Regions from separate parts of the Enterococcus rotai genome, predicted to be linked through region 2. Evidence: riboswitches for the same ligand, from Rfam matches in the RefSeq annotation. Region 2 holds a riboswitch; each other region holds the start of a gene.
The links. A riboswitch is a leader RNA that binds a small molecule or an ion and turns the genes downstream of it on or off. The one in region 2 is predicted to bind magnesium.
Positions count from the first base shown of each region.

Region 1: another riboswitch for magnesium. It lies ahead of ATZ35_RS15215 (MgtC/SapB family protein); the one in region 2 lies ahead of ATZ35_RS01085 (LCP family protein).
Region 3: another riboswitch for magnesium. It lies ahead of ATZ35_RS14975 (phosphatase PAP2/LCP family protein); the one in region 2 lies ahead of ATZ35_RS01085 (LCP family protein).

Region 1 covers NZ_CP013655.1:3,402,153-3,412,292, forward strand. Annotated here, with positions in the region: gene ATZ35_RS15190 (phosphotriesterase family protein) at 1-449, opposite strand, end outside; gene ATZ35_RS15195 (YhfT family protein) at 473-1,780, opposite strand; gene ATZ35_RS15200 (DUF2620 domain-containing protein) at 1,785-2,153, opposite strand; gene mgtA (magnesium-translocating P-type ATPase) at 2,454-5,108, opposite strand; gene ATZ35_RS15210 (GNAT family N-acetyltransferase) at 5,309-5,782, opposite strand; gene ATZ35_RS15215 (MgtC/SapB family protein) at 5,787-6,461, opposite strand; M-box (ykoK) riboswitch at 6,612-6,781, opposite strand; gene ATZ35_RS15220 (alpha/beta fold hydrolase) at 7,241-8,173, opposite strand; gene ATZ35_RS15225 (alpha/beta fold hydrolase) at 8,192-9,148, opposite strand; gene ATZ35_RS15230 (TetR/AcrR family transcriptional regulator) at 9,126-9,794, opposite strand; partial or broken gene ATZ35_RS16955 (IS30 family transposase) at 9,916-10,047, opposite strand.
Region 2 covers NZ_CP013655.1:234,969-245,108, forward strand. Annotated here, with positions in the region: gene ATZ35_RS01070 (helix-turn-helix domain-containing protein) at 1-463, opposite strand, end outside; gene ATZ35_RS01075 (FAD-dependent oxidoreductase) at 453-1,787, opposite strand; gene ATZ35_RS01080 (IS1182 family transposase) at 1,908-3,566, opposite strand; gene ATZ35_RS01085 (LCP family protein) at 3,721-4,635, opposite strand; M-box (ykoK) riboswitch at 4,767-4,935, opposite strand; gene ATZ35_RS01090 (DUF4303 domain-containing protein) at 5,180-5,677, shown strand; gene ATZ35_RS01095 (DUF4809 family protein) at 5,755-6,150, opposite strand; gene ATZ35_RS01100 (YusW family protein) at 6,385-7,203, shown strand; gene ATZ35_RS01105 (WxLIP family cell surface protein) at 7,272-8,321, opposite strand; gene ATZ35_RS01110 (WxL domain-containing protein) at 8,406-9,008, opposite strand; gene ATZ35_RS01115 (adhesive domain-containing protein) at 9,044-10,140, opposite strand, start outside.
Region 3 covers NZ_CP013655.1:3,352,430-3,362,569, reverse strand. Annotated here, with positions in the region: gene ATZ35_RS14995 (alpha/beta hydrolase) at 68-1,060, shown strand; gene ATZ35_RS14990 (MarR family winged helix-turn-helix transcriptional regulator) at 1,574-2,020, shown strand; gene ATZ35_RS14985 (ABC transporter ATP-binding protein) at 2,020-4,401, shown strand; gene ATZ35_RS14980 (ABC transporter ATP-binding protein) at 4,417-6,258, shown strand; M-box (ykoK) riboswitch at 6,530-6,697, shown strand; gene ATZ35_RS14975 (phosphatase PAP2/LCP family protein) at 6,954-8,534, shown strand; gene ATZ35_RS14970 (diaminopimelate dehydrogenase) at 8,629-9,600, shown strand; gene nrdI (class Ib ribonucleoside-diphosphate reductase assembly flavoprotein NrdI) at 9,838-10,140, opposite strand, start outside.

The sequences.
Region 1 (10,140 bases), 580 kb from region 2:
GTTTCTTTATGAGCAATCACAGATGCATCAAAAACTTTTTTCTCATTTTCCGTCCAACCGTCTTTACTTGAACCGATTTCACCAATGATCTCAGCTTTGATCTCTGTATCTGCGATACCGTCTTGGATCTCCTTGATCATTAATTTCCCTAGTTCTGCAACTGTCCAATCTGTCACAATATCAGGTAGAAATTTTTCAGTATAAAAGCCCGTCGCTTGCACGATATTGATGCCTGATGCTTCTGCCACTTTTTGAACATATAAGGGATTTCTTTTCATATCTAAATTTGTGACATCCACAATATTACGAACGCCTTTATGATAAAGTTCTTTAAATTCTTTGACTGTTTCTTCAAAACAATTTAAGTTTGTATCGTCAATATTTTTTATACGAGACAAATCAATTGTCGTATGTTCATGCATATAGGTTATTCCATCTACTAAGCTCATTTCGTTGTCGTCTCCTAAAATTTTTAAAGTCCTGGTGGTGTCATTAGATTAAGCAATACTAAAATATTTGAAATCACACCGACTAATAAGGCCCCCACTGGTCCAATAGCTAGATCGACCATTTTCTTTTTGAATGTGCCATTTAATACGTAAAGTCCAACAACGAATAACCCCCCCCAAGCTGGAGCAATTGCTGTTGCTGCTATCACACCACCAACAAGCAAGGCGATTTCCAAGACTTTTGTGATCGCTGTTCGAATATTATCGCCAGCATCACGCATTCCTGGGAACCGATCGAGCAATACAGAAAATTTCGTTAAGAGTAACACTTCAATTGACATCCAAATACCGCCTGCAACAAAGGCTAAAAGCGGTTGTCCCATCGCTGCACCGATCGAGCCGATCACAAATACCATCTTGATGCCAGCTGGCGAATAGGTGCCTGTAGCAATTCCTGTTGTTACAACTAATGGAATAAAGCCAACAACTCGTGCTAATTCGGTCAAAGCAGCTGAATTAAATTGACCTTCTTGGTATAATGGAGCTGAGAGTGCAGATTCCGTTACAATTGACATCGAAGCCGCCAAAGCAATCAATGCGCCGGATAAGGCAAATAAGTACCAATATTTCTTAATTTGTTTTACTCGTTCCGCAAAGATATTTGCCAATTGTGCCTGAGAATCTGTTCTTTCTCTTTTATCATTCATCGCATAGCTGATCATAAAAATCATCCCAACAAGTAACGCAATCGCATTCGCATTAATGACGATCGTATTACCATTTGCTAAATTAAACGAACCAAATTGTGTCGTCACCACTTGAGCCAACACTGTTGCCGAAAAAGTGATCATCCCTTTTTTCCAACCATATTGAAGAGCGACAACTAAGGCTGGGAAAACAGCAAATGCTACTAAAACAACAGACGATACTTGACCGAGACTATCTAGGAAATTATAAGGAAGAATTTCAAATACTTTTTGAATTGTTCCTAGACCTGCCCCCATCACAACACCATAAACTCCGCCAGCTGCTCCTGCTATCCAGATAGAATATTTTTTATCATCTGGCAAATAGCTACCAATAATATCTGTTCCCAATAAAACAACATGAATGATAATTACGCTGGACGCAATAGACTGTGGAATAAACCCAACGATATACCCGATTCCAAAAGCAAGTGCCGTAGTTCCTAATGCTGATTTTGTGACTCTCTTTTCACGGTACTCTAAAACGATCGGTCTTAACGCATCATTAAAAACAGCAATTTTCGTATTCGCCATAATCGTTGTAACAGCACATAATGCTGCCATGATTACTATGTTTAAAGCCATTTCATTACTCCCCCTTATTTTCAAGCGCTTTCATCACATTTGAAATGATAAACTCCATATCTTGCGAAGTGAAACCAAAAGCAATTTTACCTGCCGCAACACTTTGATTGATTTCTTCTTCAGAAGCAGTCTTACCTGGCATTCCTAAAGTTGCCGTTTTATCTCCGCCTAATAATGCAATCGCCATTGCTAATGCTCCGCCACCGCCTGTGTTACAAGCACCAAAATAGTAGTCAGCCGTGCCGTTTTTTAAGGCCATCGCCGCATCAATATCAGTTTTTACGGTGATTTCATAGTTCCCCTTTCCATATTTTTGTAGTAGTTCTTCAATTGCTCCTTTTTCGATTTGTCCACCTATAACAATTTTTTTCATGATAACTCTCCTTTCGTACAAAATTTTGTATATTTAAACCAAAAATAAAAATACAAAAAAATGTATTCTTATTTTCACGGTTATTATAGCACCTTTATTTTCGAATGTAAACCCTTTCCAATTTATAACGATTATACTGCTACTTTTTCCCAATTATTTAGAAACTAACATTGATAAGCAATTTCTATGGCTTATCAATGTTAGTACAAATAAACTTGTATTAAAAAGGATACCTTTTTAGTTCAATCTTATTTTTAACATCCTACATTTATCTTGTCGTTAAAACACTAGTTTCCTGCTCTATAGCAATTCTTTGTAACGTTGAATATAGAAGCGTTTTACAACCGTTACTAGTGTTAAATAGGCCACGATTGTACCAACTAACCATAACCAATAATTAGACGGTAAAACAGCCATTCCTAAACTTTGTCCAAATGCTGTAAAAGGCAAGACTGTTCCGATCACAATCCCTAGCGACGTAATGGTCGTCATAATAAACGAACCACTACTTTGAATAAACGGAATTTTAGGTGTACGTAAGGCGTGTAAAACCAACGTTTGTGACCATAATGATTCCACAAACCAACCTGCATGGAACACGGCAATAAAGGCAACTTGCTGAGAAGCATTCAGTGTATGGAAATCTCCTCCTACAACTGCTGGGCAAATAATGAAATACATCAATAAATAGGTAGTAATATCAAATACCGAACTTGTAGGGCCTAACCAAACCATAAATTTTCCAATGCTGGATGCTTGCCAACGCTTAGGTTTCTCCAAATATTCTTTGTCCATATGATCCCAAGGAATAGATACGCACGAAATGTCGTAAATCAAGTTTAAGAATAAAATTTGCAGTGGTAACATTGGCAGAAATGGTAAAAAGGTACTGGCAACTAACACTGAAAACATATTCCCAAAATTTGAACTTGCTGTTGCTTTTATATATTTCATGATATTTCCAAATGTTTCTCTACCTGAAATAATCCCTCTTTCTAAAACCATCAAATCTTTTTCCAATAAAATGACATCAGCGGATTCTTTGGCAATGTCCACCGCTGTATCGACTGAAATACCAACATCTGCTGCTTTCATTGCTGGTGCATCATTGATCCCATCGCCAAGGAAGCCAACAGTATGTCCATTTTCTCTCAAAATGCTCGTAATTTTTTGTTTTTGTTGCGGATTTAATTTTACAAATACATTGTGCTTTTCAACTAATTGACTTAATTTATCATTGGATATATTCATAATATCTTCGCCATTGATCAATTTTTCAGCACCCAAACCAACTTGTTTACATACAGATCGAGTTACCAAAGCGTTATCTCCTGTTAGAACTTTCACTTCAACGCCATGTGCTTTTAACGTTTCTAGTGCTTGTTTTGTCGTTTCTTTTGGCGGATCTAAGAATGCTAAATAGCCAATCAGTACCATCTCAGATTCATCCGCTACTGAGAATTCACCAACAACACTTGGATTCGTTTTTTGCGCAACGCCGATTACACGCAAACCATCCTCATTTAGCTCATTTACTTTTTTCAATACTTCTTGTCTAACCTCATCCGTTAACACAGTAACCTTGCCTTTGAAATCGACAAAACTCGAAATACTCAACATTTCTTCGATGGCACCCTTAGTGATCATTTGTGTCTTTCCGCTAGGATCTTCTACGACAACGCTCATTCGTCTACGATCAAAATCAAAGGGAATTTCATCCACTTTTTTATACGTAATTCCTGTTGTATTCAATTCCGTTTTGGCAGCATCAATAATTGCGACATCTAATAAATTTTTTAATCCGGTTTGATAGTAACTGTTTAAATAGGCATGACGTAAGACACGATCATCTTCTTCACCAGCCAGATCCAAATGATATTCCAGTATAATTTTATCTTGTGTTAGCGTGCCTGTTTTATCCGTGCATAGAACATCGATTGCACCAAAGTTTTGAATAGCATTTAAGTTTTTAATCACCGTTCCTTTTTTAGCCATACCTGTTGCACCTTTGACTAAGTTGGTCGTAACGATCATCGGTAACATTTCTGGTGTCAACCCAACGGCCACGGATAAGCCGAACAAGAAGGCTTCCATCCAATCCCCTTTTGTAAAACCGTTGATTACAATAACCGTTGGCGCCATCAATGCCATAAATTTGATAAACAAGAATGACGTTTTGCGAATACCTAATTCAAAACTTGTTTGTACCGGTTTAGTAGATAATGATTTGGCCACATCTCCAAACAGTGTATGATTTCCAGTGGCGATGACCACACCTTCAGCACTTCCGCTTATAACGTTGCTGCCCATAAACACTAGATTCTCATAACTCGTTTCATTGCTATCTTGAGTAATGATTGCCTCTGCCCGTTTTTCAACAGGATAACTTTCTCCCGTCAGTGCAGACTGAGAAATAAATAAATCTTTAGTGGCAATCAAGCGAATATCTGCTGGAATCATATCTCCTGCTGATAATCTGACAATATCTCCACACACAATATCTTCCATAGGAATTTCATCATATTTATTTTTCCGTTTTACTGCTGCGGTGACTTTAACCAATGATTTCAATTTTTCAGCCGCTTGATTTGAGCGCACAGATTGAATGAGTGTCATCGTCCCACTGATCAAGACCATAGTGAATATAATACCACTACCAAAATAGTCACGATCTTCCGGTGCAGCGATAACTACATCTGTAATAAAGGACATAATGCCTAAGCCAATTAGAACAAGGGTAAACGGTGTAATATAGGCTTTTAAGATTTCTATGAATAAAGGTGTTTTTTTCCCGTAGGAAATAGTATTGTCTCCATATTCATCTCGAGCCATAACTGCTTGAACTTCAGATAGTCCTTTTTTGGATGTTTGAAATGTTTCAAAAATATTTTCAACTGTTTTTCTAGCCATTAAGCCATAATTTATCTCTTGAATTGCTCTTTTTTTTCTTTCCATTTTGTTTCCTTCTCTCCAAAAAAATCCACCATGATCCTGCGCCAATAACTAAACGTATAACCATTTTTCCTAGTGTTTTTACATTGCTCCCTATTTGCAGGGGCTTGGAGAAAAAAGGGCACTAAAAACAAATAGATAATAATAATCGACTCCTTTTTAGTACAACTCTTTCCTGTGACCCCTGTTGCCTCGAACTACTGTCATCCATTTGTTTTCAACTCCCTCTGATTTGTAAAATGTCTTATGTCTAACATACTTTTTTTAAATACTTTTAAGAGTAACTCGTCTTCTTGATAGGCTTCCGTCAAACTACCATAGCCTAGTTTTTCATAAAATCCCCAGGCCTGCTTTCGACCTGTCAAAAAAATAGTGGCATAGTTTAAATTTCGAGCAACTTGCTCAGCATAAACGATTAATTTCTTTCCCAACCCTTGACCTTGAAAATCTGGACTTAGTGCAACTTGTTTTATTTGGATACAGTTTGAATCACAAGGATGCAAAAGAAGAGTGCCAACCACACGATCCTCTTTTTTGACGACTAAGTGAATATCGTGTTTTTCTTCTACAGCAGATTTCGTTAGAAAGGGTTTGCCTGCGCTTGCTTTTAATACTTGATTGCGTAAGGCTAAGGTTTCTCGATAAATAGGACTATCCCACCTGATTAAAGTGAACACTGTTTTACCATGATTCTTCCTCCTTTGATAATTGATACACTTCCAATACCTCTTTGTTTTTTGATAACTGTGTAATGATCTCTTTCATGGCCAATTCACGATTCGAATTTGGTTCGATTTCTACCTGTAACTGGACATTATTTCCTGCAAGATCCAGACATAAAAAATGACAAAAGGATAAATAGTAGCGGTCTAGCTGTGTCATCATTTCTGTTCGTAATGCGACCTCCGCAGTTGATTTTCCAGTGACGATCAAAAATGAATTTTTCATTTTCACTTGCTCTTCTGGTCGATAACTCTCCGTCATTTGATCAAATCGTTGCGAAGCAAAACGAATCACACTATTTACCAGCATGATAACGATGGCGGCTAAAAACCCTTCTTTAATAAAACTGGCGCCGATCATTGCACCCACTGCCGCCGTACACCAGAGAGTCGCAGCCGTATTTAGCCCAGTCACACTAAAGCCGTCTCGTAAAATAATTCCTCCTGCCAAAAAGCCAATGCCACTAACAACTTGTGCAGCGATCCTCGTTGGGCTTGTATCTGTTGTGACCATGGTAGATATGGACACAAAAAGAGTTGCGCCAAGCGAGACCAAGATCATGGTACGTACGCCGGCTAATTTTTTTCGCCATTGCCGTTCAATTCCAATCAAACTGCCTGCTAACAAGCTCATTGATAACATCAATAAAAATTCATATACATTCCCCCTTGACTATTATTGAACATAAAATCCGATTTTCTTAGACGCAAAAAAGGTGACTTTTCGCACAAAAACTCCGCGAAAAGTCACTCTATATTCACCAAAAAAGCATGACAAATTAAGACATTGATCTAGTCGTTGAGTTTTGGCACTATACAACGTAAAGACAAACATCTTAGCTACCTTATGAAAAGCCTTGTATTCGACAATTCCTGTTCTACCCATTGGCGTCTCTCGACATTTTTGGGCAGTAGCCTATGTTTGTATAGGAGCCTCACCTAACAAATCATATTTTATATTCACTAACAAACTAACAGAAGAAGAAATTATTGTCAAGTAGGATTTTGGTGGTGGGTGGGAAATTGTTGTTTATTTAGGTCTCAGTATGTCTTTTGATATCGGTAAAAGTTAGGGAAGAATTAATCAGTATTACTATATAATATAAAGATTTTTAACAATCGATAATCTATGAAAAATTTTAAATTGAACATCACTCCTTACTTTAGTACTTTTTAATTTTATGTATTTTTTTACATTTAGTTTATATAGCGGAAACAAAAAAAAGCTGGGCAAGTCCTGATTCTGAACATTACTCAACTTTATGATAATTAACTAACTGACATCTTTTTTCTAGCTAAAACTTAAATGGTCTTAAAAATAGTAACGACTTTACGTACAGGTAAGCCAATAGGAATTGAATCATTCGCTTTCTTTGATATCGTGCCTTTTATACTATAACTAGAAACGAAAACTTATTTCTCTAAAAAATATGTAATTGTTTCTACTATTTTTTCAGATTGCGTGTGGTGTAAATAGTGGCTACCTTCCAAAATCTTTATCTCAGACTTTTGACTCTCTTTTATCATCGCTTCATGAAGTGCCACCCACTTATCATCTGGCTCAACACTTTCAGAGGCTAAGAAATATAAGACTGGCAGCTGAACTGGATACGTTAGGTTAGCTACTTTTTCAAAGTTCTTTTGCATTTCTTCTCCTTCATTCATTGTTGCGTTGTTGCCAACATTCTTCAAAGAAATATATTTAAACTGTTCAGCATCTTCTTTCGATAACTTAGGTGCATTTAAAAAAGTCGGATCGGCATCAGCGAGCAGACGATAGATACCTGATTGGCTCAATGACTTAATTATCCCACCTTGATTATCAGCTGCTCCGCCTTGGTCAGGTAAACTACTATCAATACCAATAAAGCTTTTCACTTCATTTGGATATTCATTAATATAAGCAAGTGAGTAGACTCCAGAAATAGAATGTCCTACCAAGTGATACGAGCTGATATTCAACTGCGTCAACGCTTGATGAAGCTCACTCGTTAAATTCTCAATTGAACGTACTTTATCCGTATCATCACTTAACCCATAGCCGAAGGGTTCCACCACCACGACCTGATATACTTTTGATAACTCATTCACTAGTGGTTGAAAATCAAGTACAGGAGAAGCTGTTAGATAACCTGGCAGTAATACCATTGTTTCTTCACCTTTTCCAGTCACTTGAACACGTAAAGATTTGTTATCTACTTTCACTTCTTGACCATAAGGAATAATTTTTTTAGATTCTTTTTTTAGTTGGATTTTATTGTTTGCGTAAATTCCGATAAAAACAAGAAGCACGATTACTACTAAACTTCCGACTAAAATACCGAAAATCTTCACTATTTTTTTCATCTACATTCCTCAAATCTGTTAGTTTTTCAAAAAATTGCTTGTTTCTTTTACGATTGTTTCCATTTGTGTGTGGTGTAAATAATGAGCACCTGATAGTTGAATCAATTCGCCTTTATCTAAACCATTCACTTGATCTTGATGCATCTCAAGCCATTTTTTTTGATTCCTATCATTATCTGCCACAAATAATAAAACTGGCATATTTTTAGGATAGGTTAAGCCACGAGAATCCGAGAAGCTGTTACTTAATTCTTGAAGCTCATCTTTCATCGCAGGACTACTCATGTTCTTCATTGTCAATAACTTGATCTGTTCAAAGTCAGGATTATCTTGACTCACGCCTAACCCCTTCTCTGGATTAACTTTAATTAATGCTCGAAAGACGCCTGCTGTTTTTAAGAAGTCAAAGACGGTCATATCAATACCAGGCCACGGCTGTTCTGGTGTACTGGAATCAATTCCCACAAAACCTTCCATTTCATTTGGGTAAGCTTGAGCATAATTCACTGCATAAAGACCTGCAATCGAGTGTCCCATCAATGTGTATTTAGAAATGTTCAGTTCTTTCGCTACTTGATGGATTTCTTCTACAATATTTTCAACGCTGCGACGTCGATTCGTTTGACTACTTAATCCATAGCCAAATGGTTCGATCGTAACTACACGGTACTCTTTCTTCAACTCATCGATCATTGGTTTAAAATCTAGATAAGGACTAGCTGTTCCTTGCCCAGGTAGGAGTAAAATTGTTTTCTTGCCTTCTCCTTCATCGACAACATTCATCTCACCATCAAAGACTTTTATTTTCTCACCATAAGACTCAATTCGTTTTGCTTCACTTTTCAAACTTATCTGGTGAATCGTAAAAGTAATCAACAAGGTCACAATTAGGATAGTGATTAGACCTAAGATGACTTTGCCCATTCCTTGTAATAATCTGACAAGAAATGATTTAGTTTTCAGTTGTTTGGTCATTTAATTCTGCCACCTTTAGCATAATTTGTTGGTCAAGTTTCTCTAAAAAGCCATCATTGATAATTGGCATTCCAGTATTCTCAAGCATTGTTTTAGCCGCCATGATTTTTTCAAAAAAGGTCTCCGCTGTATTGGGAAATAGCGCTTGAATAAACCACGTACTTAAAATCAAAATCGCTAATTCAGCCATTTGTTTCGGTTGAGCAACGGTGACTGATCCATCACTATTTCCTTCGATTAAACAGGTTTCTACTAAAGGAGCCATGATTTCATTCGTCGTCCGAATATACATTGAAAAGAATTTGGGATTATCTAACAAGGTAAAACTAAGGATTCGAGATTGACTGGCCTCACTATTGAACATTCCTTCAAATAAAAGTGCCTGAATTTTTTCTAATCCATTTAATTTATCTTTTTCCATAATTTCTGTCAGGGCTGTCTCGTTGGGAATAAATCGTCTGACAACCGCATCTATGATCTCATCTTTTGACGCATAGTGATGATAAACGGCTCCTTTGGTTAAACCATCTAATCCTTTTACGATATCTGAGATGGATGTTTTTTCGTAGCCTTTTTCGATAAATAGTTCTGTTGAAACGTCTAGAATTAATGATTTGGCTTCCTCTGCTGTATATTTTTTGGTCATTGTGGTCTCTCCTTTAAAAAACATTCAATCGGTATGTTTTTATCATACGCTTTTTTTGGGGAATGTCAAATTATATTGATTTGATACTCAAATTAAGCTGAGTTTTATATCATTTGATTTATCAAATTGAAATAGACCGTTGTTTCTCATTTACGTAACTCAAAAATACCTCTAATGGTGTCTGGTAGTTCAATGAGTTTCTTGGTATATAATTTCTTTTTGGAAGAAGCTGCTTAATCAATCGCTTGACCAAAATCGTTAAAATCCATTCATTTTATAGATCCATCTTTACATGACGGGCTATTAGAATACTAACTAAGTTTGCATTATGACGATTTTCTAGGAT
Region 2 (10,140 bases):
AACGAATCTGTAGCTCTTCTCCTTTTAATTGCCCGTTGCGGATTTTAAGATCAAATTCTTTCAATAACAAGTTCAGCTCTTTGATTTTGCGAAATAGAGATGATTCACTGATCATAAATTTAGTTGTCAGCTGAGCGATCGTAAACTCCCGATAATGAAATAAATAGTCAATCAGCTGAAACTTAATAGACGCTCGGACATAATCATCGACAACTTTACTAATAGAAAATCCATCTGACATGTGAATGGCGACCCATTGACCATCATAAAATAACGAACAGTATTTTTCATAAGGTTTTAGATAGTACCCTAACTCCTTCAAATCACTTTCAAAAGAAGCTTTGGACACACCTAAATAATCCAACAGTTCAGTATCCTCGATCCTACCACCAGCCAAAATCACCTTTTTTAAAATTCCAACTTCTCTTGCTTCTTTTCTATCTAATAAGGCTTCAATTTTCATCTGCTTCACTCCACAAACCTTCAAATGCGAGCTGGTTCGTGATATCGATCACGTTGGAATAATAGGGATGATACAAAAAATCTTTCTGATAAAACTCTTCGAGCGTTTGTCCCGCTTGAATACCAAGTGCAAGTGTGTTGATTTTTTCTAAGATGTCCGCTTTTGAAACCAATTGTGCCCCTAATAATTTATGACTCTCTTTTTCAAAGATAATTTTGCCACTAATCGTTTCACCACCGGAAAATAATGAGCTTTTTTGTTGAACATGAGCAACTGAAATTGGCTGCTCATAAAATGACCCTTCCGCTTCAGTCAATCCTGTACTTGCTACATAATGATCAACAAGCTTGGTCCCAATCGTGCGAATCGAACCTACAAAAGGCATTGTAGGTTCCACTAAATTTTGTGCAACCACCAAACCTGACCTAACCGCATTATTTACTAAGGGAATATAAAACGATTCATTCGATAAGCTGTACGGCACTTGAATGCAATCACCAATAGCAAAAATATCTACTTGCGAGGTTTCTAAGTATTCATTCACAAAAATGGTGCCATCTGTATGCGTCCGAACCTGTTCATCTAAATAACCTAAATCAGGTCGAACATTCATCGCAAAAATAGCACTGTCACATACTAACTGTGACTTCTTCGTTTCGATCAAAAGGCCTTCATCTACATCAGTTATTTTTTCTACGGTCTCATCAAAATGAAAGACAACTCCGCGCGCCACCATTTCAGCTTGAACCGGTTGGATCATTTCTTCATCAAAATATTTAAATAGCAAATAATCCATCCGTTCAAAAAGATGGACTTCTTTGCCTTTTTTCAGTAAGGTATCAGCTGCTTCAGCTCCGATTTGACCACCGCCAATCAACGCTACTTTACGGCTATTTTCCAATTGCTCGATTGCTTGTAGCACGCCAGGTAAAAATTTATATTTCAATACTTTATCTGAGTCGCTGCCGAGAATATTTTGCGACCATTGACTAGAGCCTGTCGCTAAAATAAGTTTATCAAATGAGATAAACGACTCAAGTGCTTCTTTTTCATAGTTGATAATATGTTGCGTTGCGTCTATACTAACAACTTCTGCATTTAGCAATAAGGTTAATCCATGATCTACTAACTCTTGTTCTGAAATAAATCGAGCCGTTTCAATTGGCTTGATTGTCTCATTAAAATAAAGATTGATGCCGCCAGGTAAATAACCGATCGTTTGCTGCTTATCCATTAAAAAAACTTCAGCCTCTGGATGTTTTTTTCTGATAGCTAAAGCCGCAGAAACTCCAGCAAATGAAGCTCCTATGATCACAACTTTCATGGTAAACCCTTCCTTCTAAATAAATAAACCGTTTTCCTAAAGAATAGCACAAGCTTGAAGCTAACGCATAGAAATAGCCTTATGTTTAATCAAAAAAAGGAAGAGTTTGGGACATAAGTCTTAAGACAAATAAAACAGAAGACCGAAAATCATAAAAATGATTTTTAGTCTTCTGTTTTTTAGTTTCTTGGGAGAATTATTCTTGTTTGATAGCTTATTTATCCTATATTTTCTCAAATTTACTGCCATTAACGCAAATCCAATTTCATTGTGTGTCTGCTGTTTTCCTCGAACAGAGAACCGAGTGAAGCCTAAACAAGCCTTCAAATGTCCGAAAGCAGGTTCGACGTCAATTTTTCGTTGACGATAGAGTTTACCTGTTTCTTCTTCTGAAAGCAGCTGTTGAATCTTCGCTTTAAAATATTCCCAATTCATATTCTTTTGAATCTCACGATTCTTGTTGCTCTTCGCTTTTGTACATTGGCTTCGAAGAGGACAATTCGAGCAGTCTTCACATTCATATCGTTTTAAATACCGTTTAAACCCATACTTATCTGTACGAATAGAATAATTTCGAAAAGTCATTTTCCGTCCGCCAGGGCAAAGAAACGTATCGTCTAATTCCTGATACGACCAGTTTGCGGGAAGAAATGGATTTTGTTTACATTTTTTCTTTTGTTCTTTATGGTACATGGCATAAGTAATGAGTGGTGTTCGCTCATGGTCTTCTAAAACAGCTTGATAGTTTTCTTCTCCCCCGTAGCCGGCATCTGCGACAATATAAGTTGGTAGCTCAAAGAAACGCTCCTTTAAAGTAGCTAAAAAAGGACGCAGTGTCCGTGTATCTGTTGGGTTCGAGAAAAGATCATAGCCTAAAATGTACTGACTATTCGTAGCGATTTGAAGATTATAGCCTGCTTTTAACTGACCATTTTTCATGTGATCGTCTTTCATGCGCATAAAAGTGGCATCTGGATCTGTTCTAGAATAGCTGTTTCGTTGTCCTAAAATCTGTCTATGTTTTTGATAAGCAAGTTTTCGCTCTTTAAAGTCCTTGAAAAGTTTCCTTAATTTTTTTGGAACTTTTCGTTTAGAACGAATTGATTTGCGCGTAATTCCATCCTCTGCTTGTTCGATTTTATCTGTAAACTTTTCTACAATATGCGCGAGATTTTCTTCAATCTTGCCTAATTCAGTGACAGATAATTCTTTTTCGGACTCGCGCTCAATTTCAGGAATAATTTGATTTTTTAACAATTCATCATAAAGAAAATTTGATTTTTCAGTAAGATTTTTATCAAAGTTATCAATGGATTTTCTCCAAACAAAGGTGTATTTATTTGCGTTGGCTTCAATCTTTGTGCCATCGATAAAAATGGCTTCTTCATCGATTAATTGTTCCTTAACTAATTGGCTACGGAACTGGACGAAGCACTCCCGAAGGAGTGCATTCACTAAAGGATCCACTCGAAAACGATTGATGGTTCGATAACTAGGTTGATAACTTTGAGTAAGCCACATCATGCGAATACTGTCTTTCGTTAACGCTTCAATCTTACGACCAGAAAATACAGATTGCGTGTAAGCACATAAAATCATCTTCATCATCATTTTTGGATGATAAGAAGCAGGCCCCATTTGATGGTGAAAAGGAATAAAGCGTTCCTCTGGAATACTTTCGACTAATTGATCAATGGCAAACGCAATATCATTTTTTTCTAACTGAAAACTAAAATCTAGAGGAAGAACGACTTGATTTGTGGTATAATTTTTAAACATAAGAACACCTCGCTTGTTTATTTGTGTAGTTACTTTTATTCTAGCAAAGGTGTTCTTATTTTTGTACAACAAAATAATCCAGATGCCAATCAAGTTGATTGGTATCTGGATTTTTCGTTAGGACTTATGTCCCAAGCTCTTCCTCAATCTTATTCTAATTATCTTTCATAAAATCCTTAATAGCATCCGCATTCTTTTGCTCATCGATTTCAATCACACTACCGGATTCTGTATAATCATTGAAATTCCATGATCCTTCTACTGGAACAGATAATGATTTTAACGGTTTTACGTTGCCAGTTAGAAAATCTTTTGCTAAATCGATCAATAAACTTGTCGGCACATTGGTATCGATTTTTCCGACCATTTTCCCAGCAACTTGAGGTAATTCCCAAATTGGGATCAAATCTTTCGACTGTTCCACCAACGCGTCCATCACTTGTTGTTGACGTCTGATTCGACCAAAATCGCCTTCTTCATCCATTCTAAAGCGAGCATATTGGAGTAAACTATTTCCATGCAGTGTTTGTTTTCCTTTAAGGATATCCACACCATCTAGGTTAATGTCTTTTTCCGAATCGATTGTAACGCCTTTTGGATAAAGTTCATCAATAATATCGCTGAATTCTTTAAAGTCAATCACTACATAATAGTTGATTGGCAAATCAAAATTTGTTTTTAAGACATCTTTGGTCATTTGCGCTCCGCCATACGCGTAAGCCGCATTGATTTTATCTTGTCCCCCATCAGGAAATGTTACGTAGCTGTCTCGCATGATCGAGATTAGTTTTGGTTGTTTCGTTTTACCATCATAATGGGCCACCATCAATGTATCTGAACGCCCCTGGTCTTCATCGTCATCTCTAGAATCATTCCCAACAACCATTACAGTCAATTCTTTATCACTTGTTTGTTCATCACCAGTAAAATTTTGGTTTTTACTGGAAACTTTTGCTTCACTTTTTTCTTTTGCTGTTTGAAACGATATTGCTGCATAACAGCCTGCACTCACCACTACAAGCAAAATGGAGAGTAAGGTAATGATCGTTATTTTTACAGATTTTTTCATGAGTTATTCCTTTCTGCCGCTTAAATGGATTCTGGGATAAAAGAAAAATCCTTCACCAAGAACACTCAGCGAAGGGATTAGATTAGAAGCGGCAAACACATGGACTTATGCCCTTTATTTACAACTTACCTTGATCTTCTCTTCGTTGAGTTTTAGCACTATATAACGTAAAAAGCTATGCTTTTAGCTGCTTTGAAAAACGCCTTAATTCGACGAAATTTGTCCTACCCGTACCTGTCTTTCGACATTTCTGAGCAGCAGCCTATGTTTATATAGGAGCCTCACCTAACAAGTATTTAATTCATTTTAAACTATAAGCGTATCGAATCACAAAGTCAAATTAAATTTTATATAAGTGCTTTACGGAAAATAATGTTATTTGGCTTAAACTACTCTACACTCAAAGCTACCCTATATACGATTTAAACTATATAAAATTTTACACGATAAAAATCTTTATATTTTCTTAAAAAACAACTTTAGATAGACTTTCCTCCTATTATCTGTTTCAATGTTTAGAAGACGAAACGCTTGGAGGAAACCCATGGAAAACTTTTTAGAAAAACAACAAGAATTCTTTTTTAGCTTTTTAACAGATAGTATTGATAATTATTTATTGGATCATTCTGATGAAACATTTTATGCCTTTGCCTTAGACTGTAATATCTACGAAGAAGGGGAAATAAACCTTTGCATCAACACTGTTGAACTTTGGCAAGAAACAACTGAATACTATACAGAAAAAGGGTACAACCAAGAACAACTTGAAGCGATGAAATACTCTACTGGAGACTGGGACGAAAATCAACGCTTTGCCTCTCTTCATTTATTTGATGATTGGGTCGAAGACGAAGAGGATATCCAAACTGTACTTGATTGGCTTTGCGAACAAATGCTTTTGCTAGTAGAATCGCAAACGTTCAGACATATTCCTAAAACTGAAGACTTTAAATTATTGGTTTATGATCATGATGAATCTGTTGCTGCATCACAAGAACGGTTTGAAAAATTGACGATGTCTGATTATTTTCAAATAGATTAATAGAAACAGAATACTTATAAATAAAAATACCAAGAAGGAGTTCTCACAGCAATTAGCAAGAACTCCTTTTTGATAGTTTAAAAACAAAACTCTAATTCTTCTAGCTTGAATAACGTTTCTAAGATTTCATTCACTTTTTCAACTAATTGTTTTTCATCCACTATTTGATCTTGCGTTTCTACTTTTGCTGTATCACTTGAATAAATCAGGAAATTATACTCTTCCTTAAGTCTAACTTGATGTCCTTCTTTTATATACAAAATATAATCATCAATAACATCCGTCTCATATTCCCGCTTATATCCATTTTTCAAAACAATCGCTGTGATCAATGCGTTGACTGTCAGCTCTTCTAAAGGAATTGTCTGCTCATCAATCGTCAAAATATAATTTTCATTTTCAATAATGCCACAAACATTACAGCCTCCATCCAACAAATCAACGGTTTTAGTAATTGTTGCTTTCTTCATCATTACAAATCCCTTCACACATCATTTTTAGTTCTTATCCTTACATATTATAGCAAAAATAATGATCGAATGAATAAGTAACTTGATTTCCTTATTCAACTAAATTCGATAAAAAATAAATATATTTTAAATATTATGAGAAATTGCTCATTTTTATTTACTTTATATTTCCTTTGGATAATAATATAGGTAAGCTACTATTTATAAAATAGTAGTAAAAAAGAGGAGGTATTTTTTATGAAAGTTTTCAAAGGTATGATGGTTGCAGGATTGGCAATCAGTTTATGTTCAGCTAGTTTGGCAGTGGTGTCAAACACTGCGGATGCAGCAACAGTAGTGGAATCAAACTACAATAAGACAATCACTTTATTCAATAAAGCGGATATCTTAGAGTACACAGGTTTATCCTTAACTAGTTCAAATGTAGCATCTGTTTACAATGAATTGGTTAAAGCAAGTACATGGGAAGCTGCTGGTTATTCTTCTGCAGAAGCTACTGTGATCGCCAGAGATTTCGGCAGAAATTATTACAAATCAGTCAACTTATTACAAAAAATGACGTATCAAAAAGACTTACATCTTAAAGTTATTTTGATCACTAAAGGGTATGTAAAAGCAGAATTTGGCTTACAATCATACTATGTTCCAGACACGCCTGTAACTCCAGAAGAACCTAAAGATCCTGAAGCACCAGTTACACCTGAAGAGCCTGAAACGCCAGAAGTTCCTGAAACACCTGAACAATCTGATCTTAAAAAATTAGAAATCCAAGTAACTTATACAACTGGACAACAAATTCAATTACAGTACCAAGTAAATAGTAACGGTACGATCAAAGCACAATATCAAGATAAATCAAACAAAATCCAATTACAAGGTAATGCTGCTGCAGAAAAAATCGAAGGCATCATCGCTGGTTTAGATTTAAAAGCTGGAAGTGAAAAAACAATCACTTCACACATTTTAAACAAATTAGGTAAAGGTTCAAGCTACAAACAATTCCAATATCAAGGTCAATTTAATGATAATACACAAGTTAAATTCAAATTAAAATAATCGTCAAAGTACTCAATCATCAAAGAAGAACCTCATTTTCTGTAATCCAGAGAATGAGGTTCTTCTATTTATTTACTTTGTTTCTTTTTCTTCCATAAAATATAAGCTTGAATCAATACTAAGAATGCTAGTATAACGATCAATAAAATCAACCAAAAAGGAACTTTACTTTCGATTTCTACACTCTTATTTTCCTCATTGATCAACTTCACTTGTTCCCTTGTAATCTCAAACTCATTCTCAAATACCCATTTTTTTCCGTCTTGATTGATTTGCGTTTTACTACTATAGTGACCTGGCTGCAACTGTCTTTTTATCGGTACAGGAAAATCCATGACCGAATCAGGTGCCATTTCTAGAGCTTCTTTATCCAAGTTGATCAAAGGCGCTTCCTCTCCTTTTTTTCGGATGGCTATTTTAAGTTCCATTTTTTTTGAAATAGCAGCATTTTTATTCCGAATCGAATGGATGACGGACATTTTCTTTCCCTGTTTCGATTTTGCTACGTTGACTGCATCCATCTCATAATCTGGCACTATTGCGGTCTCTGTTTCATTCAAGACAACACCTACTACATAATGAAATCGTTGCTGAATAGTCACCTCTTTGTTCTTTACTTCATTTTCAGGAAGATTTTTGGTAAAACGTAATCCTCCTACTATCACACCGTCGTATTGTTCTTTCGGCATTTTCAAATGAAAACGAGCAATTTTTGTTTCATACGGCTGTAACGAAATCGTTGTTTCAGAAACCTTGATCAATGATTCAAAAGGATAATTTAGTGTTTTGTCTTTGATGCCTTTGACCGTATAATCGATCATTCCTTCTTCTGTTGTCATAGCATTTATTGCATTTACAGAAACAGTGATTGGTTCTGCTTCTGGATTGGCCAACTTAACCTGTAATTCTTGTTCCGCTTCCGGCTGCATTTTCAAATCAAAATAGGATTTATTGATGTCAACTTGATTCTCCGGTATAACTGCTTGCACATAAAAACTATTTGTTTCATTATTTTTGTCTTGTGCTGAAGCGTTTAATGTCTGCAATAAACCGAATAAAAAAATAAGACCAAATGAACAGAATAGCTTAATCGTTTTTGATTTAGAACAACCACTCATCCAAGTCACTCCTTTTAGTTAATCAGAAAAAAAGAGTGGAATAAAATAGTTCTCATCCCACTCTCTATAGATCACGCTTTATTTCTATGGTGCATCAGCTAATGTCCAGTCAATTGTAGAAGTATGTTTGCCAAGTGTTGCCATTGCAGCAGGTACATCGAGCGTAACCCCTTTGTTTTCACCATCAGGCCAAGTAAACGTCCAAGTCCCTGCCCCAGCACCTGTTGCAGCTGTTGCAAACGGAGATGCAGTTGCTGCTCCACTAGTTAATTTAACTGTATTAACTGGTGTTGGCGCTTCAGCATCACTATTTGTTCCCGCCTGTGTATTTTTAAAATTCAAACTTGCATTTGGCAAAGAGGCTGCGGCCGCATTATCTTTAAAGCCATTCAGTTTGCCACTCAACTTCCAACCAGCATTGGTTCCTCTGGCATCTGAAACAACAACATTGATCGCATCAGGGTTCGTTGGAATGTATGATGCATCATTCACTGAGATTGTTTGTGATGCGTAGCTGATCGTAGAGACAGCCTCTAAAGTTAAAGCACCTGGTGTAAATGTGACATCTAAATCGGTTGCCTTATTAATATCAGCAGCAGAAGCAGATTGTCCTAAAAATAATGTCCCTAACACAACTGACAATAATAAAGCCGTAGAGCTAGTCGTAACGAATATTGAACTCTTCATTTTATACACCCTTTCTTTTTTGGTAAACCTTATATTTATTTGGCACCGACAGAAACTATAACTCTACCGCTGGCTGCTGCCTCAGTGCCAAGTGTTGCCGCTGTATTAAGTGTGACCGAAGTCCCTACTGCTAACTGTCGACCGGAAATATCCAGTGAGAAGGTGCCGTCTGCATTTACAGGTGTTTCTTCGTAAACATTTCCAGGGAACCTCACTCTAACAGTAAAGCTAGTTCCCTCTGGAGGATTTACGATCTTAACGGTTCCTTTAATCATCGTATCTCCGACAAAAATAGGATTTACAACAGGTGCTGGAACAACATAACCTGCTAATGATGGAATTTTACCGACTGCAAAAACAACGCTGTCACTAACTTTTCCTTTAAAAGATTGAGGATGTTCTGCTATAGTGACTAGTCGCAAAGGATTCCCTTCTTTTAAATTCTTATCTGCTATAGCGATCGAAAACGTCCCATCGTTTTCAATCGCGACTTTTCTTAACAAGCCATCTGGAAATTGTACTTGCACAAACAATTTAGTGCCAGCTGGAACGTTGGCCAAGTCAACCAAACCTGTGATAAACTTGCTCCCTTCATTGACACTTTTGAACTGTGGTTTAGGAACTTGATAGTTTTTCAGTGGATCAAGGATAACCTGTTTGATTTCAGTCTCACTCGTTTTTGTCCGATTACCGTCGCTTGCTTCGATCACAATTTCTAATTGATCGGCACCTTGAGGTTGGTATTTGCCAAATGGAAGTGTAAAATGACCATCTGGATCCACAGAACCAGTTAAAGTCGTTCCATCAGGTAAAGTAACTTTTGCTGTAAAAGACACACCAGCTGGAATTGGTTTAGCCAGAGCCACATGTCCATCAAGATTAGGCATCCCCTCTAAAATATCATTGATTGCAGGTTTGCTTACCACATAATGTAGAAAAGGATCTGCTATAACTTGTTTGATTGTTGGATCGCTCGTTTTTGTGTACTTCCCTGCACTTGCTTCAACGACTATTTTTAATTGATCATTTCCTTGAGGCTGATAGTCTGCAAATGGAACGACAAACGTACCATCCTCATTAATTACACCTGATAAAGTAGCGCCATTCGGCAGTTCAACTTTAGCGTTAAATG
Region 3 (10,140 bases), 630 kb from region 2:
TAGCCCAATGATTGTTGTGATGCTAATTAACAGGTATAATTTAGCTATGATTATTATGGAGGTTAGAATGAAAAAGTTTGTATTAGTAATACTCGTTAGTATCTTCGCTATTCTTATTATTTGCCTTGGTACTTTATATTTTACTCCTAAGCCATTATTTAAGTTGGTCCAAGGCTTGCCAATCGAAGCTAAACTTACCAAACCGAATGGTTATCAACAAATTGAAGATCGTGTAAAAACGATCAATGACATTTCATACTCAAAGGAATATCCTGAAAGTACCTTAGATCTCTATCTTCCTAAAAAAACGAACTCAAAAATACCAGTGATTGTTTTTGTTCATGGGGGTGGCTTTTTTAAAGGTGATAAAAAGATGGCTCAGTACTTCGGGCCAACTGTATCTAATGGCGACTATGCTTTTGTCAGCATCAACTATCATCTAGTGCCTGATGCAACTATTTTTGATCAAGTAAGGCAAGTCAATCAAGCCTTAGCATTTGTGACCAAAAACGCTGAAAAGTATCAGTTTGATCCAACACAAATCAACCTATCTGGATCATCAGCAGGTGGATTCTTAGCATTGCAATTATTGTCAGCCTATCATAATAAAGAGTATGCTAAACAAATCGCAATTCAACCTGTAGAAAACCTTAGAATCAATAGTTTATTACTATATAGTGCAGTATTCGATTTATCCGAATTTCAAACATACCAAGGGAATCTAGCAACAAATTATCTACTAAGTAAAATGGGTTGGGGGCTGACAGGAGAAAAGAATTGGAAAGAGGATCACAGATTAGGTCAGTTACTTGATCTTAGAAAGCTGATCAGTAAAGATTTCCCACCCATATTTATTACGGATGGGAATACTAAAACATTTACAAAACAAGCCAAGCAATATGTTGGTGAGTTGAAAAAAGAAGAGGTACCAGTTGTTTCGTTATTTTTTGATGGTCAACAAACAGTTGGACATGGCTATCAATTAAACATGGAAACAAAGGCTTCAAGTCAAGCTGTCGAAAAAACAATTTGGTTTTTAGAGAATTATCATTCTAAATAGCAGTAGCGTTGAGCTAAAAAACTGTTGCAAAGAAGAAGGCATATAGGTCAAATCAGTTTAAAAAGAGTTTTAAATAAACGTGATTCTTCCCGTGACAATTGAGAGAGTCATCAATGAATTTAAAGGGATTGATGAGTTTTACAAAGTGAGTGGTCCCGCTTGTTATCTAGTAGTAGCGCATTTTAACCAACCTCGATTAAAAGTATTTATTGAAAAAATATCCAAATGGGCTCGTTGTAGCGTAGATTCAGTCTTGGGAAGTCGCAAAAAAATATAGTTTAGTAATGTTACTCTTTGACATTACTAAACTATATTTTTTTGCGAAAACTTAAGTCGTGGTTTCATTTTCAGAACACTTTTTTAAGATTTAGCAATAAAACCGTATTCATTATTTTTTTTGAACCAAGACTATTGACATCGAAAGCTATTTGCGTTAATATCAAACAGCATTAGTTACTAACGCTGTTAGCTATTAATGGTAGAAGTAATTATTTTGAAAAAAGGAGGAGTCACATGTCATACGCAGAAGAAGCCGAACAAGAGCTGATGCGTCTAATGGTTCAAAATCGACATAGCGCATTTAGCAGACTAGAAAAGAGTAATCAAGGTGAAAGTATTGTCATCAAATTTCTCGAGCGTTACGGCGAACCAACTAGTCCAAAACATCTAGCTGAGTCATTGAACCTGTCCAGCGCTCGGATTGCTGTTGTTTTAGGGAGTTTAGAAAAAAAGGGACAAATCGAACGTAAGATGGATCCAGACGACCGTCGACGCATTCATGTTACCTTGACCGAGTGCGGTAAGGAAGCTGCTAAGCTGCAAAAGAAAGAAATGCGTGATAAAATCGTGCAGATTTTTAAACTAATGGGAGAAGCTGATACAAAAGTCTTTATCGAGCTAACTGCGAAATTCGTGGACTACTCTCAACAAATTTCCCAGAAAGAGGAAGGTGACCAATAGTGAAGATTTTTAAATATCTTGGCAAATACTGGTATGCGGTCATCGCAGTTCTTGTGCTTTTAGTTGTACAGGCAAATAGTGATTTAAGCTTACCAAAATTAACATCGGGTATCGTCGATGTCGGTATTCAACAAGGAGGGCTTGAATATTCCACACCTGAAAAAATCAGGAAAACAACTCTTCAGGGAATAGAAATGTTCATGACAGATGATGAGAAAAAAACAATTGAAGACAACTATAAACTAACAACTGAAAAAATCGATGGTAAAGAAGTTGAAGTGTATAAGTTAAATCTTCAAGACGGGATGACAGAAGCAAAACTAGCAGATATTTTTAATCTGCCAATGATGATGCTAGCGTCTTCTCAATCAAAAGATTCATCAAGTGGTAGTGAAGCCAAAGCAATTATCGAAGACTATAAAAAAGTTGGAGAAGATGCTGCAAAAGCCAAACAACTTGGAGAAGAAGCTACAACTTTAGGGGAGCAAGCCAAAGCGGCTGGAAGTACAGCGGCATCTGCAACAGATGCGGCAACTGCAATGGAACAAGGACAAAAAGCACAGGATCTAGCTGCTCAAGCACAAGCCAAGGGGGCTGAAGCAAAAACCTTAGCTGATTCAATCAAAACAACGACTGATGCTATGCCGGCTAAAGTTGAAGCAGCTCGTAAAGCAACTAAAAAAGGCTTAGGTGATCTAGGTGCAGATTCAATGAAAACCGTGGGGATTCAATTAACACTGGCTGAATATAAAGCACTGGACATGAATACCCAGCAAATCCAAACTGATTATATGGTTAAAACAGGAACAAAAATGGTTCTTTTAACACTTGTTTCAGCTGTAGCTGCGATCATTGTCGGATTGATTGCTTCATTAGTAGCAGCATCAGTTGGTCGGAATCTACGTGTTGGACAGTATGAACGTACGTTACAATTTTCAAATACCGAAATGGAAAAATTCTCTCCTGCTTCGTTGATCACACGTAATACTAATGATATCCAACAAATGCAAATGGGGATCGTGATGATCATGCGTATTGTGTTATATGCGCCGATCTTAGGTATTGGCGGGATCTATAATGTTTATCAAACAGGAACAGGTATGGGCTGGATCGTAGGTGTTGCTGTAGCGGCTGTTTTAGTTTTAGTCCTAAGCTTGCTATTAACAACGATGCCTAAGTTTAAAGCTTTACAAAACTTAGTGGATAGAGTGAACTTGGTTTCTCGTGAAATCATCACAGGATTGCCAGTTATTCGAGCTTTTTCTCGTGAAAAATTTGAAGAAAAACGCTTTGATCGTGCCAATACTGATTTAATGAAAACACAATTATTCGTGAACCGAGCAATGTCGATTATGATGCCAGTAATGATGTTATTGATGAATGGTATTTCTGTTTTGATCGTTTGGGTCGGCGGACATAATATGAACAACGGGCAATTGCAAGTCGGTGATATGATGGCCTTCATCACATACACAATGCAAATTGTAATGGCCTTTATGATGTTATCAATGGTTTCAATTATTTTACCTCGTGCCAATGTCGCAGCAGGTCGAGTTGAAGAAGTGCTTGAAACAGAACCAACTATCAAAGACCCAGAACATCCAAAAGATGATTATGACTTTAAAGGTGAAGTGAAATTTGAAGCAGTTGAATTCCGTTATGGGGATGCTGATGAAGATGTCTTGCATCATATCAATTTCACAGCCAAACCAGGTCAAACGACCGCTTTGATCGGCTCAACCGGTTCAGGTAAATCAACGATCGTTAACTTGATTCCTCGACTGTTTGATGTAACAGGCGGTAGAATCACGATCGATGGGATCGATGTACGTGAAATGAGCTTACACAAATTACATGAAATCATTGGATTTGTCCCGCAAAAAGGTGTTTTATTCTCAGGGGATATTGCCTCAAATATTAAATTTGGCGATGCAGATATAACGGATGAACGTATGAGAAAAGCAGCTGAAATTGCTCAAGCAGAAGAATTTATCGATTCTAATGAAAAGGGGTATGACCGAGAAATTTCTCAAGGCGGAACCAATGTTTCCGGTGGACAAAAACAACGTTTATCAATTGCCCGTGCCTTAGCAAAAAATCCTAAAATCTTGATCTTCGATGATTCATTTTCAGCACTGGACAATAAGACTGATGTGGCGTTACGTAAAGCTTTATCTGAAAATATCAAAGGTGCAACTCAAATCATCGTCGCTCAAAAAATCTCAACGATCCTTCATGCGGATAACATCATTGTATTAAATGAAGGACGTGTAGTCGATCATGGAACGCACGACGAGTTAATGAAATCATCCACTGTCTATCAAGAAATTGCTCAGTCACAATTGAGCAATGCTGAATTAGGCATAGAAGAAGCTGAGTAGGGAGGAGCGAAAATAATGGCAGAACAAACACAAAATCGCCCTCGTGGCGGACGCGGACCTGGACAAGGCGCTCCAGTAGAGAAAGCCAAAGATTTTAAAGGAACACTAAAAAAATTAATCTCCTATATTGGTGCTTATAAAATACCTGTTTTCTTTGTAATGATCTTTGCGATTGCTTCAACCGTCTTCAACATTTGGGGACCAAAAATCTTATCTAGTGCTATTACAGAATTATTTGATGGCTTGATCAAAAAATATCAAGGAACTGGCGGGATCGATTTTAATAAAATCGGCGGGATTTTACTATTCATGCTAGGACTGTACTTGGTGGCATCTGCTTTTGGGATCATCCAAGGCTGGATCATGTCAACGATTTCGCAAAAAATCACGTATCGGATGCGGAAAGAAATTTCAGAAAAAATCAATCGCATGCCAATGAATTATTTTGAAAGTCGGACAACTGGTGAAGTATTGTCACGAATAACCAATGACGTAGATACCTTAGGCCAATCGCTAAACCAATCGATCACACAACTGATCACTTCCGTATTCACGATCATCGGGGTTATCGTCATGATGTTATCGATCTCGGTGCAAATGACAGGTATCGCTATTTTGATCGTACCTATTTCAATGATTTTGATTATGATCGTTGTAAAAAATTCACAAAAATATTTTAAAACACAACAAGAATACCTTGGTGTAATCAATGGTAAAGTGGAAGAAACAATTGGCGGTTACAATATCGTCCGTCTATTCAACGATGAAGAAAATTCTTTAAAAGAATTTAAAACGCAAAATGATGTTTTATTCAAATCAGCTTGGAAGTCTCAATTTCTTTCTGGTTTGATGCAGCCAATCATGAACTTTGTTGGAAATCTAGGCTATGTTGCTGTTGCGATTTTCGGTGGGATTTTAGCCTATAATGGTACGATTACGGTTGGGGATATCCAAGCTTTTATCCAATATGTACGTAACTTGACACAACCAATTGCGCAATTAGCTCAAGTATCCAACTTGCTGCAATCAATGGCTGCGGCGGCAGAGCGTGTCTTTGAATTTCTTGAAGAAGATGAAGAAGCACAAACTGTACCAAATCCAGTTAAAATCGATAAAGCCAAAGGTATGGTTGATTTTGAACACGTACGCTTTGGTTATACACCAGATAAAATTATTATTAATGATTTCAGTTCACATGTTGATCCAGGCCAAACTGTCGCAATTGTTGGACCAACGGGAGCTGGTAAAACGACGATGGTTAAATTATTGATGCGTTTTTATGATGTAACATCTGGAGCGATTAAAATCGATGGACACAATATTAAAGACTTCAATCGTGCAGATTTACGTAAAAATATTGGCATGGTTTTACAAGATACATGGTTATTTAAAGGAACTATTATGGAAAACCTTCGTTATGGTCGTTTGGATGCAACAGATGAAGAAGTTTACGAAGCAGCAAAAGCGGCTCACGTACATCATTTTATTCAAACCTTACCTGGTGGTTATAACATGGAATTGAATGAAGAATCTTCCAATATTTCACAAGGTCAAAAACAACTATTAACAATTGCTCGTGCAATTTTAGCAGATAAACCAATTTTGATCCTTGATGAAGCAACATCATCGGTTGATACAAGAACGGAAGGGTTGATCCAAGGCGCAATGAATAACTTGATGGCAGGTCGTACGTCATTCGTTATCGCTCACCGTTTATCAACCATCAAAGATGCAGATAAGATTCTTTACATGCAAGATGGCGATATTAAAGAACAAGGAACACATGAAGAATTACTCGCTGAAGGTGGCTATTATGCCTCACTTTACAACTCACAATTTGAAGAGTTGGATGAGTAAGCAAAGTAATTTAGTCATTTAAGTTAAGCGAAATTCGATTGTCTTATAAAAAAAGTTAGAAAAGGCGTAGTTAGTCTTTTCTAGCTTTTTTTCGTTGCTGGAAGTGTTTAAATAGTTAAAGCCTAACGACAGCTATCTCTTATAGTTGGAGAAAGATGATAACTGTTTGTCAGTTTAAAATAATTGATTTTAAATTAAGAAAAGTTAAAGAGTCATAAAACAACTTGAAAAAGTTTTATGCTAGCGTTATTATTTAAAAAAATAAATAGAAAAATAACCTTGTTAGGTGAGGCTCCTATACAAACACAGGCTATTGCGCAGAAACGTCGAAAGACGCCAATGTGTAAAACAGGAATTGTCGAATTAAGGCTTTTCATAAAATAGCTAAGAGATCTTCTTTACGTTGTATAGTGCTAAAACTCAGACGATGAGATTGATTAAAAGTCAAACGTCTAGGAAAAAAATGTTTGGCTTTTTTTAGTTGAGTAAATGGCTTGCCTGTTTACTTCATTTTTACCGTCGTAGTACCTGCTTGTGTATTTTAGGAGTGTAGTTTGACGGAAATGACCGCTAGATGTTTCGCTGCTATTTTACTTAGGAGCGTGAGTTTAGTGGTTTTTTCTTTGCTCTAAGGGGGGAAGGAATAACTTTGAGCCAACGACCAGCTTGATTATGAAAATGAAGGGATTTATTACATGAATACGTTGAAAGAAAAGAAATTCACGCCAGCTGTTTTAAGTATCATATTGTTTACAGCGCTAACTTTTTTAGTTGTCAGGAATGTTCAGTGGTTTCACGATTTAGATTCAGCAATCTATCGATTTGATTGGAAGCCTAATGGGCTTATCACGAATGTTGTGGCGTTGATTGCTAAGACTGCTACGATCATTCCAGTTTTTATCATAAGTTTACTGGTTTCATTTGGGTTGTGGCGAAATAAGCATAAATTGTTGGCAGTCTGGATGAGTAGCAATGTTTTAGTCGTTAGTGCATTAGGATTTGTGCTGAAGCATTTCGTTGCACGGACAAGACCTGATGTTGCACAATTAGTGGAAAAAACGTCTTATAGCTTTCCTAGTGGACATTCACTTTTAGCAATGTGTTTGGCTTGTTCGCTTATTTTGAGTGTCAAAACCATTTACTCTAGGCAAACCCTAAATGATAACAGAGAAAAAAAAATCCTAATTATTTATGTTCTTTTGATTGGTTTAGGCCGGATCTACCTAAGAGTACATTATCCAAGTGATGTGATTGGTGGTTTTCTTTTAAGCTATGCTTGGGTAAATCTTTCGTATGTTTGTCTTCAACGATTTTTCCTGAATAGAACATTTGCAACGCCAGACTCCAAAAAACGCTTTATCCAAAAAACAATTTTAAGTTCTTTAACATTACTTTTACTTATCGTTGCAGGTGCTTCGGTTTATGGTGCTACGGTTTTTAATAATGTTCAAAAAACAGCAGATAAGATCTATCAACCTTTAAATCGAAAAAATAAATCTGTGGAATTAGATAAAAGTGAGCCAGTGAGCTTTTTACTTTTAGGAATTGCGAATGATTCAAAGCGTAAAACTGATTTTCGGGCAAATACGATAATGGTTGTCACGGTTAATAATCAATTGAAGAAAACAACCATTACGAGTATTCCCAGAGATGCTTATGTAGAAATTATTGGAAAAGACGGTGTGTATGACAAAATCAATCATGCACATTCATTTGGTGGTGACGAAATGATGATCGAGACTGTTGAGCACTACTTAGATATCCCAATCAATCATTATTTTGTGATCAATATGGATGGTTTGGCTGCGTTAAGTGATGCAGTTGGCGGTGTTACAGTCAATAATGATTTTGAGTTTGATGCAGAAGGAATTCATTATCCAAAAGGGGAGCAGCATTTAGGCGGTTGGGAAACATTACAATATGCAAGAATGCGCTATGAAGATCCGTTAGGTGATTACGGCAGACAAAAAAGGCAGCGAGAGGTCACGATTCAGCTGACGAAAGAATTAACTTCAATGAAGAGTGTTCTTCGATATCAAGAATTATTAGATGTCATTGGCGAAAACGGACAAACGGATATGACACTCGATCAAATGATTTTATTGATGAAAAATTATCAGAAAGCCTTAAACAACATTGAAAGTTATCAGATGCAGGGCGAAGGTTTTACTGGAGATGGTTATACAGGTGAAGAAGGTATCTCCTATCAAAGTATTTCAGAGGAAGAAAAAGAGAAAGTGACAACAGAATTAAAGCAACAATTGAATTTACCGTAAAGATAGTTGGTTAAATGCTATTTCTAAACTTCCGATTGTCAGACTACTTTCTCCTTTGGTATAATCTGATTTATAGAAGTGGAGGAATGTAAGTATGATCAAAGTAGCGATTATCGGGTACGGGAACCTGGGACGTGGGGTTGAACGATCACTAAAACAACAAAAAGATATGGAACTAGTAGGTGTTTATACAAGAAGAGCGCCAGAGACGGTTCAAACAGAAGGTGCACAAGCCTTCACCATGGACCAACTCAAGGATAAAAAAGGGGAGATCGATGTTTGTATTCTATGCGGTGGTTCAGCAACGGATTTACCAACGCAAACACCAGAATGGACGCATTTATTTAATACAATCGATAGTTTTGACACGCACGCGAAGATTCCAGAACACTTTGCTAAAGTAGATCGCGTAGCAAAAGAAAATCAGACGACCTCAATTATTTCAACGGGATGGGATCCAGGCTTATTTAGTTTAAATCGTTTATACGCACAAAGTATTTTGCCAGTTGGAGAGACGAATACTTTTTGGGGAAAAGGCGTTAGCCAAGGGCATTCTGATGCATTACGACGAATCGAAGGCGTAGCAGATGCCGTGCAATATACGATTCCTAATAGTGAAGTGATCGAGAAACTTAAAGCGGGGGAACACTTAACTTTAACCACTCGGGATAAACATTTTAGAGAATGTTTTGTGGTTTTAGAGGATGAATTTGATCCAGAAAAAATTCGAGAAGAAATTGTTTCAATGCCAAATTACTTTGTTGAGTATGATACAGAAGTTCATTTTATTTCCCAAGCAGATTTAGACCAAAATCATAAAGCAATGCCCCATGGAGGGACTGTTTTGCATACTGGAACGACACATGAGAATACGAAACAAGTCATTGAATATAACTTACAACTGGAAAGTAATCCAGAATTTACAGCAAGTGTCTTAGTTGCATATGCTAGAGCTTGTGTTCGGTTAGCAAAAGAAAAACAATTTGGGGCCTATACTGTTTTAGATATTGCCCCTAAATATTTGTCTGATCGAACAGATGAAGAATTAAGAAAAGAGTTATTGTAATTTTTTACAGTGAATTTAAAGAGAATGTTGATCAGAACATTCTCTTTTTTGCACTTGCTTAACGTGAAGATTGGATGGGTAAACTCAAATCAAAGTAAACGGTCGATTACAAACATAACAACGACAATGCTGCTCTTTTTTTGTGGTGGCATTTTAGATCATATCGATCTTGGTGAAGCAAGTGGTTACAATCAAACAAAGCGCCAGTTCAATAAGAATAAAAAAAATCCGCCAATCTCATAAATCAGAGACTGGTGGATTTTTAATGGTTTCGGCCATTACAGTATAAACACGCTCTAAATCTTCTTGCGTTCCACGTAATTCATAGTCTGCTAAAAAAGGAAAGCCGAATTTTTGAGCATATTGTTTTGCTGTCAAACAGTATTGATGATTAAAATTCTTATTCCCACTACCAACAACACCAAGACAATACCGATAGTTACCATGATACTCTAAATACTCCCGCATTGTTTCAGTCAGTATTTCTGTATCACCATTATCGACCCCGTTCCCGCCATCTAAATAAGTTGGGACAAAAGT